2 regions of the Streptomyces sp. NPDC031365 genome follow, and region 2 is predicted to be linked to the other one. Evidence: riboswitches for the same ligand, from Rfam matches in the RefSeq annotation. Region 2 holds a riboswitch; the other holds the start of a gene.
The links. A riboswitch is a leader RNA that binds a small molecule or an ion and turns the genes downstream of it on or off. The one in region 2 is predicted to bind glycine.
Positions count from the first base shown of each region.

Region 1: linked by a shared signal. The riboswitch ahead of gcvP (aminomethyl-transferring glycine dehydrogenase) and the one ahead of gcvT (glycine cleavage system aminomethyltransferase GcvT) in region 2 are both predicted to bind glycine.

Region 1 is NZ_JBVIIM010000043.1:33,067-40,660, reverse strand. Features, by position in the region: gene ACZ5C2_RS36225 (FHA domain-containing protein) at 1-218, shown strand, start outside; gene ftsR (transcriptional regulator FtsR) at 257-997, shown strand; gene ACZ5C2_RS36215 (bifunctional nuclease family protein) at 1,081-1,554, shown strand; gene ACZ5C2_RS36210 (MerR family transcriptional regulator) at 1,748-2,431, shown strand; gene ACZ5C2_RS36205 (DNA polymerase IV) at 2,511-3,896, shown strand; gene ACZ5C2_RS36200 (PRC-barrel domain-containing protein) at 3,915-4,289, opposite strand; glycine riboswitch at 4,403-4,498, shown strand; gene gcvP (aminomethyl-transferring glycine dehydrogenase) at 4,673-7,558, shown strand.
Region 2 is NZ_JBVIIM010000013.1:109,723-117,316, reverse strand. Features, by position in the region: gene glyA (serine hydroxymethyltransferase) at 1-1,077, opposite strand, end outside; gene gcvH (glycine cleavage system protein GcvH) at 1,093-1,470, opposite strand; gene gcvT (glycine cleavage system aminomethyltransferase GcvT) at 1,618-2,736, opposite strand; glycine riboswitch at 2,777-2,900, opposite strand; glycine riboswitch at 2,901-3,001, opposite strand; gene ACZ5C2_RS20620 (AAA family ATPase) at 3,223-3,882, shown strand; gene ACZ5C2_RS20615 (enhanced serine sensitivity protein SseB) at 3,936-4,715, shown strand; gene ACZ5C2_RS20610 (enhanced serine sensitivity protein SseB C-terminal domain-containing protein) at 5,085-5,834, shown strand; gene ACZ5C2_RS20605 (ABC transporter substrate-binding protein) at 6,264-7,594, shown strand, end outside.

The DNA of each region.
Region 1 (7,594 bases), on a different contig from region 2:
CGCAGAGCGACATCTTCCTGGACGACGTCACGGTCTCCCGTCGGCACGTGGAGTTCCGCCGGGGTCCGGACGGCTCGTTCACGGTGGCCGACGTCGGCAGCCTGAACGGCACCTACGTCAACCGTGAGCGGATCGACCAGGTCACCCTGTCCAACGGTGACGAGGTGCAGATCGGCAAGTACCGGCTGGTCTTCCACGCGAGCCAGCGGGGCTACTGACGGCCCCGGTTCCGGCCGGGGGACCCCAGGGAAGGTCCATGCTGCAGACACCGAGCGGCGGTGCCGACAACGGCACCGCCGCCACGGACACCGGGCTGATGAGCATCGGCGCGGTGCTGAACGTGCTGCGTGAGGAGTTTCCCGGCGTCACCATCTCCAAGATCCGTTTCCTGGAGTCGGAGGGGCTGATCGAGCCGCAGCGGACTCCCTCGGGGTACCGCAAGTTCAGCGCCGGGGACGTCGAGCGCCTCGGTCATGTGCTGCGGATGCAGCGCGACCACTATCTGCCGCTCAAGGTGATCCGGGAGCACCTGGCGGCCATGGAGCGTGGGGAGGCCGTCCCGCTGCCGGTGCTGAGCTGTCCGGGTGACGGTGAGGCCGTTCACGAGGCCGCCGCAGAGGAGCCCGTGGCGGCCCGTATCGGGCGCTGCCAGTTGCTGGCCGCCGCCGGCGTCGGGGAACCCGAGCTCGCCGAGTGGGAGTCGTACGGCCTGCTCGCCCCGGTGGCGGACGGGGTGTACGACGCCGCGGCGGTGACGCTCGCGGGGCTCATCACCGAGCTGGGGCGGTTCGGGATCGAGCCACGTCACCTCAGGGTGATGAAGGCCGCCGCCGACCGGGAGGCCGGTCTGGTGGACCAGGTCGTCGCTCCGCTGCGGCGCCACCGGAACCCGCAGACCAGGGCCTACGCCGAAGCGCGCACGAAGGAGCTGGCCGGTCTCGCGGTGAAGCTGCACGCGGCGCTGGTGCAGTCGGCGCTCGGGGTGCGGCTGCCCTGAGGTGGACGGTCCGGGGAGGTGGATCGGCCACCCGATCCCTGCCCGACTACCCAAACGTCCCGGGCACGGCCTAGGGTTGCTGTGTGAACGAGCTCGATGTCGTAGGTGTCCGGGTCGAGATGCCCTCCAACCAACCGATCGTGCTGTTGCGTGAAGTGGGCGGCGACCGCTACCTCCCCATCTGGATCGGACCGGGGGAGGCGACGGCCATCGCCTTCGCCCAGCAGGGCATGGCACCGGCACGGCCGCTGACCCACGACCTGTTCAAGGACGTGCTGGAAGCCGTCGGACAGGAGCTCACGGAGGTGCGCATCACCGATCTGCGCGAGGGTGTCTTCTACGCGGAGCTGGTCTTCGCCAGCGGGGTCGAGGTGAGTGCCCGCCCCTCCGACGCCATAGCGCTGGCGCTGCGAACGGGCACGCCGATCTACGGCAGTGACACGGTGCTCGACGACGCCGGGATCGCGATCCCGGACGAGCAGGAGGACGAGGTGGAGAAGTTCCGCGAGTTCCTCGACCAGATTTCGCCGGAGGACTTCGGAAGCAGCAACCAGTGAGGGCAGAGGGCGAGCGCAGCCGCGTCGGCCGCCATGGCCCGCAGGGCAGGCATTCGGCTAGCCTTTCCCCACGGCGAGGCACGGGAAACCACTCTTAGGGTGATTATCACTCGGCGTGCCGAGTGTGGCGATCGTTGACGCACCCTTGGTGACTGCCTACCGTCGGGGAGGCAGGTCAAGGACGGAGGTCGGCGTGAGAAGCAGCGGCGACGGTACGGCTGGGGGTGCCCCCGAACCCGGTTTCGGGGCGAGCGGGCCGTATCCTCCCCAGAGCTCCCGGCTCCGCCCGGGCCGGGGGTATCCCGGGCACGGCGGTGCGATCGATCACGCTTCGCAGCGGTCGGCGGCTGTGCCGAGCGGTGGAGGTGCGGCGGTCATGGCGTCCGAGGAGATCGGCTACCGGGGGCCCACGGCCTGCGCCGCCGCCGGTATCACCTACCGGCAGCTCGACTACTGGGCCCGCACGGGACTGGTCGAGCCGAGCGTGCGACCGGCCCAGGGATCGGGCACACAACGGCTGTACAGCTTCCGTGACGTCGTCGTGCTGAAGATCGTCAAGCGGTTCCTGGACACGGGCGTCTCCCTGCAGAACATCCGCACCGCCGTACAGCACCTGCGTGAGCGTGGCTTCAGCGACCTGGAGCGCATGACGCTGATGAGCGATGGGGCCACGGTGTACGAGTGCACCTCGCCCGACGAGGTGCACGCCCTGCTCCAGGGCGGTCAGGGGGTCTTCGGTATCGCCGTGGGCGTGGTGTGGCGGGATGTCGAGAGCGCGCTGTCCCAGCTGCACGGTGAGCGCATCGACACGGGGGAGACGCTGGTCGGCCACCATCCGATGGACGAGCTGGCGCGGCGGCGGAACAGGGCCGTCTGAGGACTGTCCTGGGCCTTCTGGGGCAGTCCGAGGCCCTCCGGAGAGGGCAATGTCAGTGGCGTGGGGCAGCATCGGAGATGTGAGATCCGCACCCACGATTCTCCACCTCGACATGGATGCCTTCTTCGCCTCGGTGGAGCAGGCGTCCAAGCCGAGTCTGCGCGGGAAAGCCGTGGTCGTGGGTGGGCTGGGACCGCGGGGTGTGGTCGCCACCGCCTCGTACGAGGCGCGGGTCTTCGGCGTCCATTCGGCGATGCCCATGGCGCAGGCCCGGCGTCTCGCGCCGAACGCCGCGTATCTGGTGCCGAGGTTCGCCCTGTACCGGTCGATCAGCGAGCACGTGATGGGACTGCTGCGGTCCCTGTCCCCCCTGGTGGAACCGCTCAGCCTGGACGAGGCGTTCGTGGACCTGGAGGCCGGCGGCACCGCCTGGGACGAGGGGTCGGCCCGCCTGGCCGGGGTGAAGCTCCGCGCGGACATACGGGCGGTCACGGGACTCACCGGGTCGGTGGGGCTGGCCGCCTCCAAGATGCTGGCGAAGATCGCGTCGGAGCAGGCGAAGCCGGACGGGCTGGTGCTGATCGAGCCGGGCACGGAGCGGGTGCTGCTGGGACCGCTGTCCGTACGGACCCTGCCCGGCGTGGGCCCGGCAACCGGTGATCATCTGCGCCGGGCCGGGATCCACACGGTCGATGAGCTTGCCCAAGCGGGGGAGGACGAGCTCGTACGGCTGCTGGGCAGGGCTCACGGGCACGCGCTGTTCGCGATGGCGCTGGCGCGGGACGAGCGGCCTGTGGTGGCCGACCGGGAGACCAAGTCGGTGTCGGTCGAGGACACCTACGACGTGGACATCCACGAGCGGGTGCGCGTCGCCCTGGAGGTCCGGCGGCTCGCCGACCGGTGTGTGCGCAGACTGCGGGGAGCGGGACTGTCGGGGCGGACCATCGTCCTCAAGGTGCGGAGGTACGACTTCTCCACCCTCACCCGGTCGGAGACGCTGCGCGGACCCACGGACGATCCGGCGGTGGTGCGGGAGGCCGCGGCGAGGTTGCTGGACTCGGTCGACACCACGGGCGGTGTGCGGCTGCTCGGGGTGGGGGTCAGCGGACTGGCCGACTACACGCAGGAGGACCTGTTCGCACAGGCGGCGGGCGTGGACGAGGAGGAACCCGTCCCAGAGGACCCCGAAGCCGCGCCCGCGTCCGAGAGCCGGACGCCTCCCGAGCGGCGCTGGCCGGCCGGGCACGACGTACGGCACACGGCGCACGGGCACGGCTGGGTGCAGGGCAGCGGGCTGGGCCGGGTCACCGTGCGCTTCGAGACTCCCGACTCGGAGCCGGGCCGGGTGAAGACCTTCCGCACCGACGACCCGGCCCTGGAACCGGCGGATCCGCTGCCGCTGGTGCCACGAAGACCGGGGGAGGACGAGAGGACGGCGGCCGGCGGGGCGCGGGCGGAGAGCTGAGCGGGGGGAGCCGGAGGGTCAGACCGGCTTGTCCTTGCCCGCGAGTTTGCCGAAGTCGCGGTCCTGGAGCGGGGGAGGCGCGGCGATGTCCAGACCGTAGTGGTGGTAGAGCTGGAGCTCCTGTTCGGGGGAGAGGTGGCGGCCCACGCCGAAGTCGGGTGCGTCCTTGATCAGAGTCCGTTCGAACGGCACGTGGAGGATGCCGTCGATCAGTTCGCTGGGCTCCAGCGGGACGAAGGCGTCCCTGCTGAACAGGCCGGTGCGTATCGCCGCCCACTCCGGTACGCCTGTGGCGTCGTCGAGGTAGACCTCGTCGACCGTGCCGATCCGGGTTCCGTTGCGGTCGAACGCCTTGCGGCCTATCAGATGGCGCGGATCGATGTCGGTCTGCACGGGCCCTCCACTGGTCGCAAACTCATCCCTAAGCACCACGAAACGGCACAATCGGCGGTGCGGCCACTCGAAGCCCCGGTGCGGTCCTCGCTGGTACGCTGGCAATCGGCTGCTGACCCCGTGCGGGAGAGTCCTCCAGGCACCATCGGAGGCGCCGAAGGAGCAAATCCTCCCCGGAATCTCTCAGGCACACGTACCGCACGGACGAGGTCACTCTGGAAAGCAGGGCGGGTGTCGACGGCTTCCGCTCTCACCGACGGTGAAAGCCGGACCGCCCCGGGCGTTCCGGTGAAGCTCTCAGGTTGAGATGACAGAGGGGGAGGCCGTCCGGGCACCTGTGCCGTGGTGCCCCTCGAAGGTCGTCAGACCAGGAGGCCTCCTCAATGACCGCCCCTCGCACTCCGCTCTCCGAGCTCGAACGGGGAATCCCCTTCGAGCAGCGCCACATCGGCCCCGACCACGAGGCCCGGGCCAAGATGCTCGCCCAGGTCGGCTACGGCTCGCTCGACGAGCTGACGGCCGCCGCCGTGCCGGATGTGATCAAGAACGCCGAAGCGCTGGACCTGCCGGGTGCGCGGAGCGAGGCCGAGGTGCTGGCCGAGCTGCGTTCGCTGGCCGACCGCAACCAGGTGCTCGGCTCCATGATCGGGCTCGGGTACTACGGCACCTTCACACCGCCCGTCATCCTGCGCAACGTGATGGAGAACCCCGCGTGGTACACGGCCTACACGCCGTACCAGCCGGAGATCTCCCAGGGCCGGCTCGAGGCACTGCTGAACTTCCAGACCGTGGTGGCCGAGCTCACCGGTCTGCCCACCTCCGGTGCCTCCCTGCTCGACGAGGGCACCGCCGCCGCCGAGGCGATGGCACTGTCGCGGCGCATGGGCAAGAACAAGAAGGGCCTGTTCCTGGTCGACGCGGACGCCCTGCCGCAGACCATCGCCGTGATCGAGACCCGTGCCGAGCCGACCGGCGTCGACGTTGTCGTCGCCGACCTGAGCGACGGCATCCCCGCCGGGCTCGCCGAGCGTGAGATCAACGGCGTACTGATCCAGTACCCGGGCGCCTCCGGCGCGGTGCGCGACATCAAGCCGGTGATCGACCAGGCGCACGCGCTCGGGGCACTCGTCACCGTCGCCGCCGACCTGCTCGCCCTCACCCTGCTGAAGTCGCCCGGCGAACTCGGCGCGGACATCGCGGTCGGCACCACCCAGCGCTTCGGCGTGCCGATGGGCTTCGGCGGGCCGCACGCCGGTTACATGGCCGTGCAGGACAAGATGGCACGCAGCCTGCCCGGGCGGCTCGTCGGCGTCTCCGTCGACGTGGACGGACACAAGGCGTACCGCCTGGCTCTGCAGACCCGTGAGCAGCACATCCGCCGTGAGAAGGCCACCAGCAACATCTGCACGGCCCAGGTTCTGCTCGCCGTCATGGCAGGGATGTACGCCGTGTACCACGGCCCCGAGGGCCTGAGGATCATCGCCCGGCGCACGCACCGGTACGCCACCGTCCTCGCCGAGGGGCTGCGGGCCGGCGGGGCCGAGATCGTGCACGGGTCCTACTTCGACACGCTGACCGTGCGCGTCGCCGGGCGGGCCGCCGGGATCGTCGCCGCCGCCCGTGACAACGGCGTCAACCTGCGTCTTGTCGACGCCGACCACGTCTCGATCGCCTGCGACGAAACCACCACCCGGGCGCAGCTGACCGCCGTGTGGAGCGCTTTCGGCGTCGAGGGCGACGTCGAGGCCCTGGACGCGGCCGTTCGGGACGCACTGCCCGACGCCCTGCTGCGCAACGACGAATACCTGACGCACCCCGTCTTCCAGCAGCACCGCTCCGAGACCGCGATGCTGCGCTATCTGCGCCGCCTCGCCGACCGCGACTACGCGCTGGACCGCGGCATGATCCCGCTGGGCTCCTGCACCATGAAGCTCAACGCGACCACCGAGATGGAGCCGGTCACCTGGCCCGAGTTCGGGCAGCTGCACCCCTTCGTGCCCGCCGAGCAGGCGCAGGGCTACCTGACGCTCATCCACGAGCTGGAGGAGCGTCTGGCCGAGGTCACCGGCTACGACAAGGTGTCCCTCCAGCCCAACGCCGGCTCGCAGGGCGAGCTGGCCGGTCTGCTCGCCGTACGCGGCTACCACCGGGCCAACGGTGACGATCAGCGCACCATCTGCCTGATCCCGTCCTCCGCGCACGGCACCAACGCCGCCAGCGCCGTGATGGCCGGCATGAAGGTCGTCGTCGTCGGCACGTCCGACGACGGCGAGGTCGACGTCGACGACCTGCGGGCGAAGATGGCGCAGTACCGCGACCAGCTGGCGGTGCTGATGATCACGTACCCCTCGACGCACGGTGTGTTCGAGGAGCACGTCGCCGACATCTGCGCCGAGGTGCACGAGGCCGGCGGACAGGTGTACGTGGACGGAGCCAACCTCAACGCCCTGGTGGGTCTGGCCAAGCCCGGCCACTTCGGCGGCGACGTCTCGCACCTCAACCTGCACAAGACCTTCTGCATCCCGCACGGCGGCGGCGGCCCCGGCGTCGGTCCGGTCGGCGTGCGGGCGCACCTCGCGCCGTACCTGCCGAACCACCCGCTCCAGCCGGAGGCCGGCCCGGAGACCGGCGTCGGACCCGTCTCGGCGGCCCCGTGGGGGTCGGCGGGCATCCTGCCCATCTCCTGGGCGTACGTCCGGCTCATGGGCGGCGAGGGCCTCAAGCGGGCCACGCAGGTGGCCGTGCTCAGCGCCAACTACATCGCCAAGCGCCTCGAACCGCACTACCCGGTGCTCTACACCGGCCCCGGCGGGCTGGTCGCACACGAGTGCATCATCGACCTGCGCCCGCTGACCAAGGCGACCGGTGTCAGCGTGGACGACGTGGCCAAGCGGCTGATCGACTACGGCTTCCACGCGCCGACGATGTCCTTCCCCGTGGCCGGCACGCTGATGATCGAGCCCACCGAGTCCGAGGACCTGACCGAACTCGACCGGTTCTGCGAGACGATGATCGCGATCCGTGCGGAGATCGAGAAGGTCGGGTCCGGCGAGTGGCCCGCGGACGACAACCCGCTCCGCAACGCCCCGCACACCGCCGCCGCGCTCGGCGGGGAGTGGGAGCACGCGTACGACCGCGAGGAGGCCGTCTTCCCCGCCGGGGTGAGCGCCGCCGACAAGTACTGGCCGCCGGTGCGCCGCATCGACCAGGCCTACGGCGACCGGAACCTGGTCTGTTCCTGCCCGCCGCTGGACGCGTACGAGGACTGACCCGTGATGAAGGGCCCCGGGGGGGGGGGGGGGGGG
Region 2 (7,594 bases):
CATCGGCGGGCGGGGGTCGTTCGGGATCGCGTTGCGGTTGACGGTGATGCCGACCTCGTGGAGACGGTCCTCGGCCTGCTGGCCGTCCAGCTCGGAGTTCCGCAGGTCCACCAGGACCAGGTGCACGTCCGTACCGCCGGACAGCACGTCCACGCCCACGGCCCTGACGTCGTCCTTGACCAGGCGCTCGGCCAGGATGCGGGCGCCCTCCAGGGTGCGGCGCTGGCGCTCCTTGAACTCCTCGGTGGCGCACACCTTGAACGCGACCGCCTTGGCGGCGACCACGTGCTCCAGCGGGCCGCCCTGCTGACCGGGGAAGACGGCCGAGTTGATCTTCTTGGCCAGTTCGGCCGTGGAGAGGATCACCCCGCCGCGCGGACCGCCGAGGGTCTTGTGCGTGGTGGTCGTCACGACATGGGCGTGCGGGACCGGGTTCGGGTGCAGGCCCGCGGCCACCAGACCGGCGAAGTGCGCCATGTCGACCATGAGGTACGCGCCGACCTCGTCCGCGATCCGGCGGAACGCGGCGAAGTCCAGCTGACGCGGGTACGCCGACCAGCCGGCCACGATCAGCTTCGGTTTGTTCTCCTTGGCCAGCCGCTCGACCTCGGCCATGTCGACCTGGCCGTCGTCGCCGACGTGGTAGGCCACCACGTTGTAGAGCTTGCCGGAGAAGTTGATCTTCATGCCGTGGGTCAGGTGCCCGCCGTGCGCGAGGTTCAGACCCATGATCGTGTCACCGGGCTTGAGCAGCGCGAACATCGCGGCGGCGTTGGCCTGCGCACCCGAGTGCGGCTGCACGTTGGCGTGCTCGGCTCCGAAGAGCTCCTTGACCCGGTCGATCGCGATCTGCTCGATCACGTCGACGTGCTCGCAGCCGCCGTAGTAGCGGCGGCCGGGGTAGCCCTCGGCGTACTTGTTGGTGAGGACCGAGCCCTGGGCCTCCATGACCGCGACCGGGGCGAAGTTCTCCGAGGCGATCATCTCGAGGGTGGACTGCTGGCGGTGCAGCTCGGCGTCGACCGCGGCGGCCACCGCCGGGTCGAGCTCGTGCAGGGGCGTGTTCAGAACGGACATGCGGCTACAGACTCCTCAGCCGGCGATTTCGGCGTCGTACTCGGCGGCGGTCAGCAGGTCGGCCGGCTCGTCGGTGACGCGCACCTTGAACAGCCAACCACCCTCGAAGGGGGCGGAGTTCACCAGCGACGGGTCGTTCACGACATCCTCGTTGACCTCGGTGATCTCACCGCTGACCGGGGAGTACAGGTCGCTGACCGACTTGGTCGACTCCAGTTCGCCGCAGGTCTCGCCCGCGGTCACGCTGTCACCGACCTCGGGGAGCTGGACGAAGACCACGTCGCCGAGCGCGTTGGCCGCGTGCTCCGTGATACCGACCGTCGACACGCCGTCCTCGGCGGCCGTCAGCCACTCGTGCTCCTTGCTGTAACGCAGCTGCGTGGGGTTGCTCATGGCCTGAATTCTCCTGTACGGGGGACGGGGGATGGCTGAAGGGACTGCGGGCGACGCGGGTGGGTGGGGGACGACGCGCCCACCTCACGCGCGAAAGACGAAAAGAAGCGAGGACGCGAGGACGCGAGGAACCGTCCTACGACGGTGTCACTTCTGCCGCTTGTAGAACGGCAGCGCCACGACCTCGTAGGGCTCGTGGCTGCCCCGGATGTCCACGCCGACGCCCTCGGTGCCGGGCGCCGCGTGCGCCGGGTCGACGTACGCCATCGCGATCGGCTTGCCCAGCGTGGGGGAGGGGGCACCGGAGGTGACCTCGCCGACCACCTCGCCGCCGGCCACCACCGCGTACCCGGCGCGCGGCACCCGGCGGCCCTCGGCGACCAGGCCGACCAGGACACGGGGCGGCTCGGCGGCGGCGCGCTCGGCGGCCTGGGCCAGGGCGGCGCGGCCCACGAAGTCGCCCTCCTTCTCGAACTTCACCACCCGGCCAAAACCGGCGTCGAAGGGCGTCAGGGAGGTGCTCAGCTCGTTCCCGTACAGCGGCATGCCCGCCTCCAGGCGCAGCGTGTCCCGGCAGGACAGCCCGCACGGCACCAGGCCCGCGCCCTCACCGGCCTTGGTCAGCGCCTGCCACAGCTCGACCGCGTGCTCCGGCTTCACGAACAGCTCGAAGCCGTCCTCGCCGGTGTAACCGGTGCGGGCGACGAGTGCGGGGACACCGGCGACCGTGCCCGGCAGACCGGCGTAGTACTTCAGGCCGTCCAGGTCGGCGTCGGTGAGCGAAGCGAGGATGGCCTGGGACTCGGGGCCCTGCACGGCGAGCAGCGCGTACGCGTCGCGGTCGTCGCGGATCTCGGCATCGAAGCCGGCCGAGCGCTCGAGGAGGGCGTCGAGCACCGTCTGGGCGTTGGAGGCGTTGGCGACGACCATGTACTCCGACTCACCGAGCCGGTAGACGATCAGGTCGTCCAGGATGCCGCCGTCCTCGCGGCAGATCATGGTGTAGCGGGCGCGGCCGGGCTTGACGCCACTGATGTTGCCGACGAGGGCGTGGTCGAGGAGTGCGGCGGCGGCCGGGCCGGTGACCGCGATCTCGCCCATGTGCGAGAGGTCGAAGAGGCCGGCCTTCGTGCGTACGGCGTTGTGCTCGTCGCGCTCGGAGCCGTAGCGCAGGGGCATGTCCCAGCCGGCGAAGTCGGTCATCGTCGCGCCGAGCGAGCGATGCAGGGCATCGAGCGCGGTCCGGCGAGGTTCGGTACTGCTCATCGGTCGGTCTCCCAAAGACGATGGGGGAAGGCGAGGGCGTTCCTCCCCATCTGTCATCGGAACCTGAGAGGTTCGCCATGACCGCCCGCACGGGGAGGATCATGGTTTGCACCTTGGGTGGAGCCACTGGAGCACGGCTGCAGCGGCCCGCTTTTCAGATGTGCCTCGCCCGCGCGGTAACGGGGCCTGAGAGATTCAAGGGAGGGACTTGCTCCTTCGGCGCCCCGGCGGCAAACGGTGCCGGGGACTCTCCCGCGCGGATTCAAACGGCCGGTATGCAGTTGGCGCGCTCATCATTGCACGCATCGCGAGGGCGCGGCAGGGGGACCCTTCCCTGGGATGCACAGGTTGTACGGGCACGGTCACAGGGAGCTGTGACAGGCCTGTTTCAGGAAAGGCACGGAAACGAGAGGCACCTGGCATTACTTTCTCTTTACGCTCAGCGGGGACCCGGACTCGTGCCGGCCCCAGGGGAGGACCATCACGGTGAACAGGACCACGGCGTGCGCCACCACCACGGGCGTCGCGCTGCCCCCGCAGTCGGCCGCGCGGGCCCGCGGGGCGCTGCCGGCGCCCGTCGTCCGCGACCTGCGCGAGCGGGGCGGCCGCAGCCCACGCGCGCTGCTCTTCGGGCCCCGCGACCTCGTCGTGGTCACCGGACTGCCCGGCAGCGGCAAGTCCACACTGATGCGCCGCGCGGTGCGCGGTGCCCGCGTCGACTCCCAGGACAGCCGTGACCGCTGGGACCACCGCATGCCCCGCTTCCTCCCCTACGCCGTCTACCGCCCCCTGGTCCGCCTCGCCCACTACGCCGGTCTGCGCCGGTCGCTGCGCGCCGGTGGGGCGGTCGTCGTCCACGACTGCGGTACGCAGGCATGGGTGCGGCGCTGGCTCGCCCGCGAGGCCCGCCGCCGGGGGGCGAGCCTGCACCTGCTGCTGCTCGACGTCACCCCGCAGCAGGCCCTGGCCGGGCAGCGCGAGCGCGGACGCGGCGTCTCCCGGTACGCGTTCGGGCGCCACCGCGCGGCGAGCGACAGGCTGTTGCGCGCGGTGGAGCGCGGCCGGCTGCCCGCGGGCTGTGGTTCGGCGGTGCTGATCGACCGGGACGCGGCGAACGCGCTGCGCAGGATCGGCTTCGCGGACTGACCGGATAACCTTGCCGACCACAGCAGTGGTTCCAGGCAGGCGGTAGGCGAACGATGGACTTCCCGGCGGGTTTCCCGGCCCAGACGCACCCCCATCCGCACGGCGGATGGCCCGGCAACGAGCTGGAGGAGGTGCTTTCCGCGTCCCTCGGCGTTCCGTCGGCGGGCGCCAGGATCATGGAGGTGCTGGGCCGCAGCTTCGTCTGGGTCCCGCTGCCCAGCGGCGGCGGCCCGCACAGTGGCCCGCTGGACCTGCCCACCATGGAACTCGACGGGCAGGCCTACGTCCCCGTGTTCAGCTCCGAGGAACAGTTCCGCCAGGTCGTCGGCTCCCACCTGTCGTACACCATCGCGCCCGCCGTGGAGTTCGCCCGCGGTCTGCCACCGCAGGCCGGGATCGCGGTGAACCCCGGTGGCGTGGTCTCCGTCCCGCTGCCGCCGGCCGCCGTGGCCGAACTGTGCCGGGCCGGACACGGGCCGCTGGACGGCCCGGCGAGCGGCGGCCGGGTCCGGCTGTTCCAGCCCGACTGGCAGGACGACCCGGTTGACTTCCTGGCCGCGGCCTCGGAGGAGTTCGAGGCCATCGGCGTGGTGACGACCGCCCGCCGCTGCCTCGCCGCGATCGAGACGGCGGACCCGGTCCTCTTCGTCGGCGTGGAACTGGCCCACTGGGAGGGCGACGCCCGCACCCTCCCCCTGGACGCCCTGGGCCGGGCCCTGGGCCGCATGCCGGCCCCTTGGCCGGTCAACCTGATCGTCCTGGACATCGCCCAGGACCTGGTGGCCGACTGGATGCGCACCCACGTCAACCCCTTTTACCAGCGTCAGCGGTAACCCCCAGGTGCGCGGCGCTGAACCGACCCACGGCTCCGCCGCGCGGCCGCGACCAACCCCCCAGGGGCGCGGCGCTGAACCGACCTACGGCTCCGCCGCGCGGCCGCGACCAACCCCCCAGGGGCGCGGGGAACTGCGCGAACAACCCCAACGCACCGGCACCCGCCACACAACGCCACCACCCGAGCTCTCCCGCGCACAGCACACCTGCGGACCACCCGGTCCCGCACCCGGCACCGCACCCGGCACCGCACACCCGACCTCGCCTCACCGCCGGCGGCATAAGCTAGGTTCATCCGCTGGCGAGGTTGTACAAAGGGGCGATACAAAGTGAGCGCTGGCACCGCGGCGGCCGGGCAGGTCGAGCACATGCTGCGCCAGGTGACGCCCGGGCGTTACGACGCCTACGAGGCGTTGCTGCGCGCTCTCGCCACTCCTTCGTCCGGCCAGGTCTGGATGCTGCTGTGGCACGGCCAGGCCGGCTCCCCCGACGCCCAGTACGGGAACATGGAGGTCGACGGCTTCGGCTACGCGCCCTGCGTCACCTCCGCGCAGGAACTGTCGGCCAGCGGCTGGAACAGATCGTACGAGGTGATCGACGGCCTCGAAGCGGCCCGGGCGCTCTTCCCCGACCGCTACGGACTCTGGCTCAATCCGCACGCCCCGGGCGGCGGCGTCGGCATCCCCTGGCTGGACCTGCGCCGGATCGCCGGCGGTCTGGACCGCCAGCCCGCCGGACCGCTGAGGCTCTCCGAACCCGCCATCGAGATCCCGCAGTTCTACGCCCTCCTCGCGCAGAACGCCCACCGCACCCCGGCGGTCCGCGGACTGCGCCGCGCCTGGGTGCAGCCCGCCCTGGGTGCCCCGTACCTCGCCATCGGCCTGGACGTGTACGACGCCTCCCCGCCCGCCGTGGACGCGGTGCGCGCGATGATGCAGCAGTCCCTCGCCGCGGTCCCGGACGGACTGCCCGTGTCGACCGTCGCGATGTCCGACGAGCACGACCCGGTCGCGATGTGGCTGCGGGCCAACGCCCGGCCCTTCTACGACCGCGAGGCGCACGGCGCCGTTCAGCCCCCGGCCTCGGGCTACGGCTACCCGCCCGCGCACCACCGCTGACCGGGCCGTATCCGTGCTACCCCCGGCGCTGCCCACCGGCCGCGCTCCGGCTCGTGCTGACTCAGCGTCACCGTGTCCACCAGGTGGACACGTGGCCGAAGCGGCCCGGACCCCCGGTTCGGCCGGCGGTGATTTCGCGTCAGATTAATGGCCATGCGCGCTCAGCGATCACCCTTTAACCGCCTGTCACCTGCGGTTTCACCCGATCTCCACGTCGCTCGTCGCCCTTCGAACGCCCCCCGGCGGGCCGTCTTCTGTGTCAGAAGGGTTAAATCTCGATGGCGGGGTGCCTGAACCATCCCATATGTCAAGTGTTCAGATCTCAGGTAGGTATCACCGCTATCCGGACTGTTCCTGACTCCCTGCGAACGTAGGTAGTGTTCGGCCGGTCAAGATGCATCCACATAGCGGACCCGGAGTGGCCCCAATATGCGCATACCCAAGTCCCCAGTCGCTCGGGCGATCACGGCCGCGGTGGCGGTCGGTCTGATTGCCACGGGCTGCTCCAGCGAGCGGGACAGTGACAACCAGAGCGGCGGCTCGAAGGACACCTTCGTCTTCGCCGGTGCCGGTGACCCGGGTTCCCTGGACCCTGCCCTCGCGAGCGACGGTGAAACCTTCCGCGTGACGCGGCAGGCGTTCGAGGCCCTGCTCGAGCACGAGTCCGGCGGCACCAAGCTGGTCGGCGGTCTCGCCGAGACCTGGTCGAGCAACGAAAAGGGCACCGTCTGGACCTTCAACCTGCGCAAGGGCGTGAAGTTCCACGACGGCGAGGCGTTCAACGCCGCGGCCGTGTGCGCCAACTACGACCACTGGTTCAACTGGACGGGCACCTACCAGTCCAGCGCGGTCTCGTACTACTGGCAGACCATCATGGGTGGCTTCGCGAAGAACGAGGACAAGGAGGCGCCCGAGGCGAACTACAAGTCCTGCACCGCGAAGGACGACAACACCGCCGTCATCGAGGTCAAGAAGCCCTCCGCCAACCTCCCCGGCGGCTTCTCCCTCAACGCCCTCGCGATCCACTCGCCGAAGGCCATCGAGGCGTACAAGAAGCAGGACGCGTCCGCCAAGGGCGACGCCATCACGTACCCCAAGTACAGCCAGGAGGCCGGCACGGTCGCCGGTACCGGCCCGTACAAGATCACGAAGTGGAACAAGGGCAACAAGGAAGTCTCCCTTGAGCGCTTCGACGACTACTGGGGCGAGAAGGCGAAGATCAAGAACCTGGTCTTCCGCACCATCGACACCGAAGAGGGCCGCCGCCAGGCGCTCCAGGCCGGTGACATCGACGGCTACGACCTCGTCGCCCCGGCCGACATCAAGACCCTCGAGAAGGACGGCTACGTCGTCCCGACCCGTGGTGTCTTCAACCTCTTCTACGTCGGTATGAGCCAGTCGGCGAACCCGGCCCTCAAGAAGAAGGACGTCCGCCAGGCGATCGCGCAGGCGATCGACAAGGAGAACCTGGTCAAGACCCAGCTGCCCGAGGGTGGCAAGGTCGCCGACCAGTTCATGCCGGACACGATCGCGGGCTACTCCAAGAACGTCACCAAGTACCCGTTCGACACCGCCAAGGCCAAGGGCCTCCTCAAGAAGGCCGGTGAGGAGAAGCTCGAGATCGAGTTCTGCTACCCGACCGAGGTCACCCGCCCGTACATGCCTGCCCCGCAGGACCTGTTCGAGCTGATGAAGGCCGACCTGGAGAAGGCCGGCATCACCGTCAAGCCGAAGGCCATGAAGTGGGCCCCGGACTACCT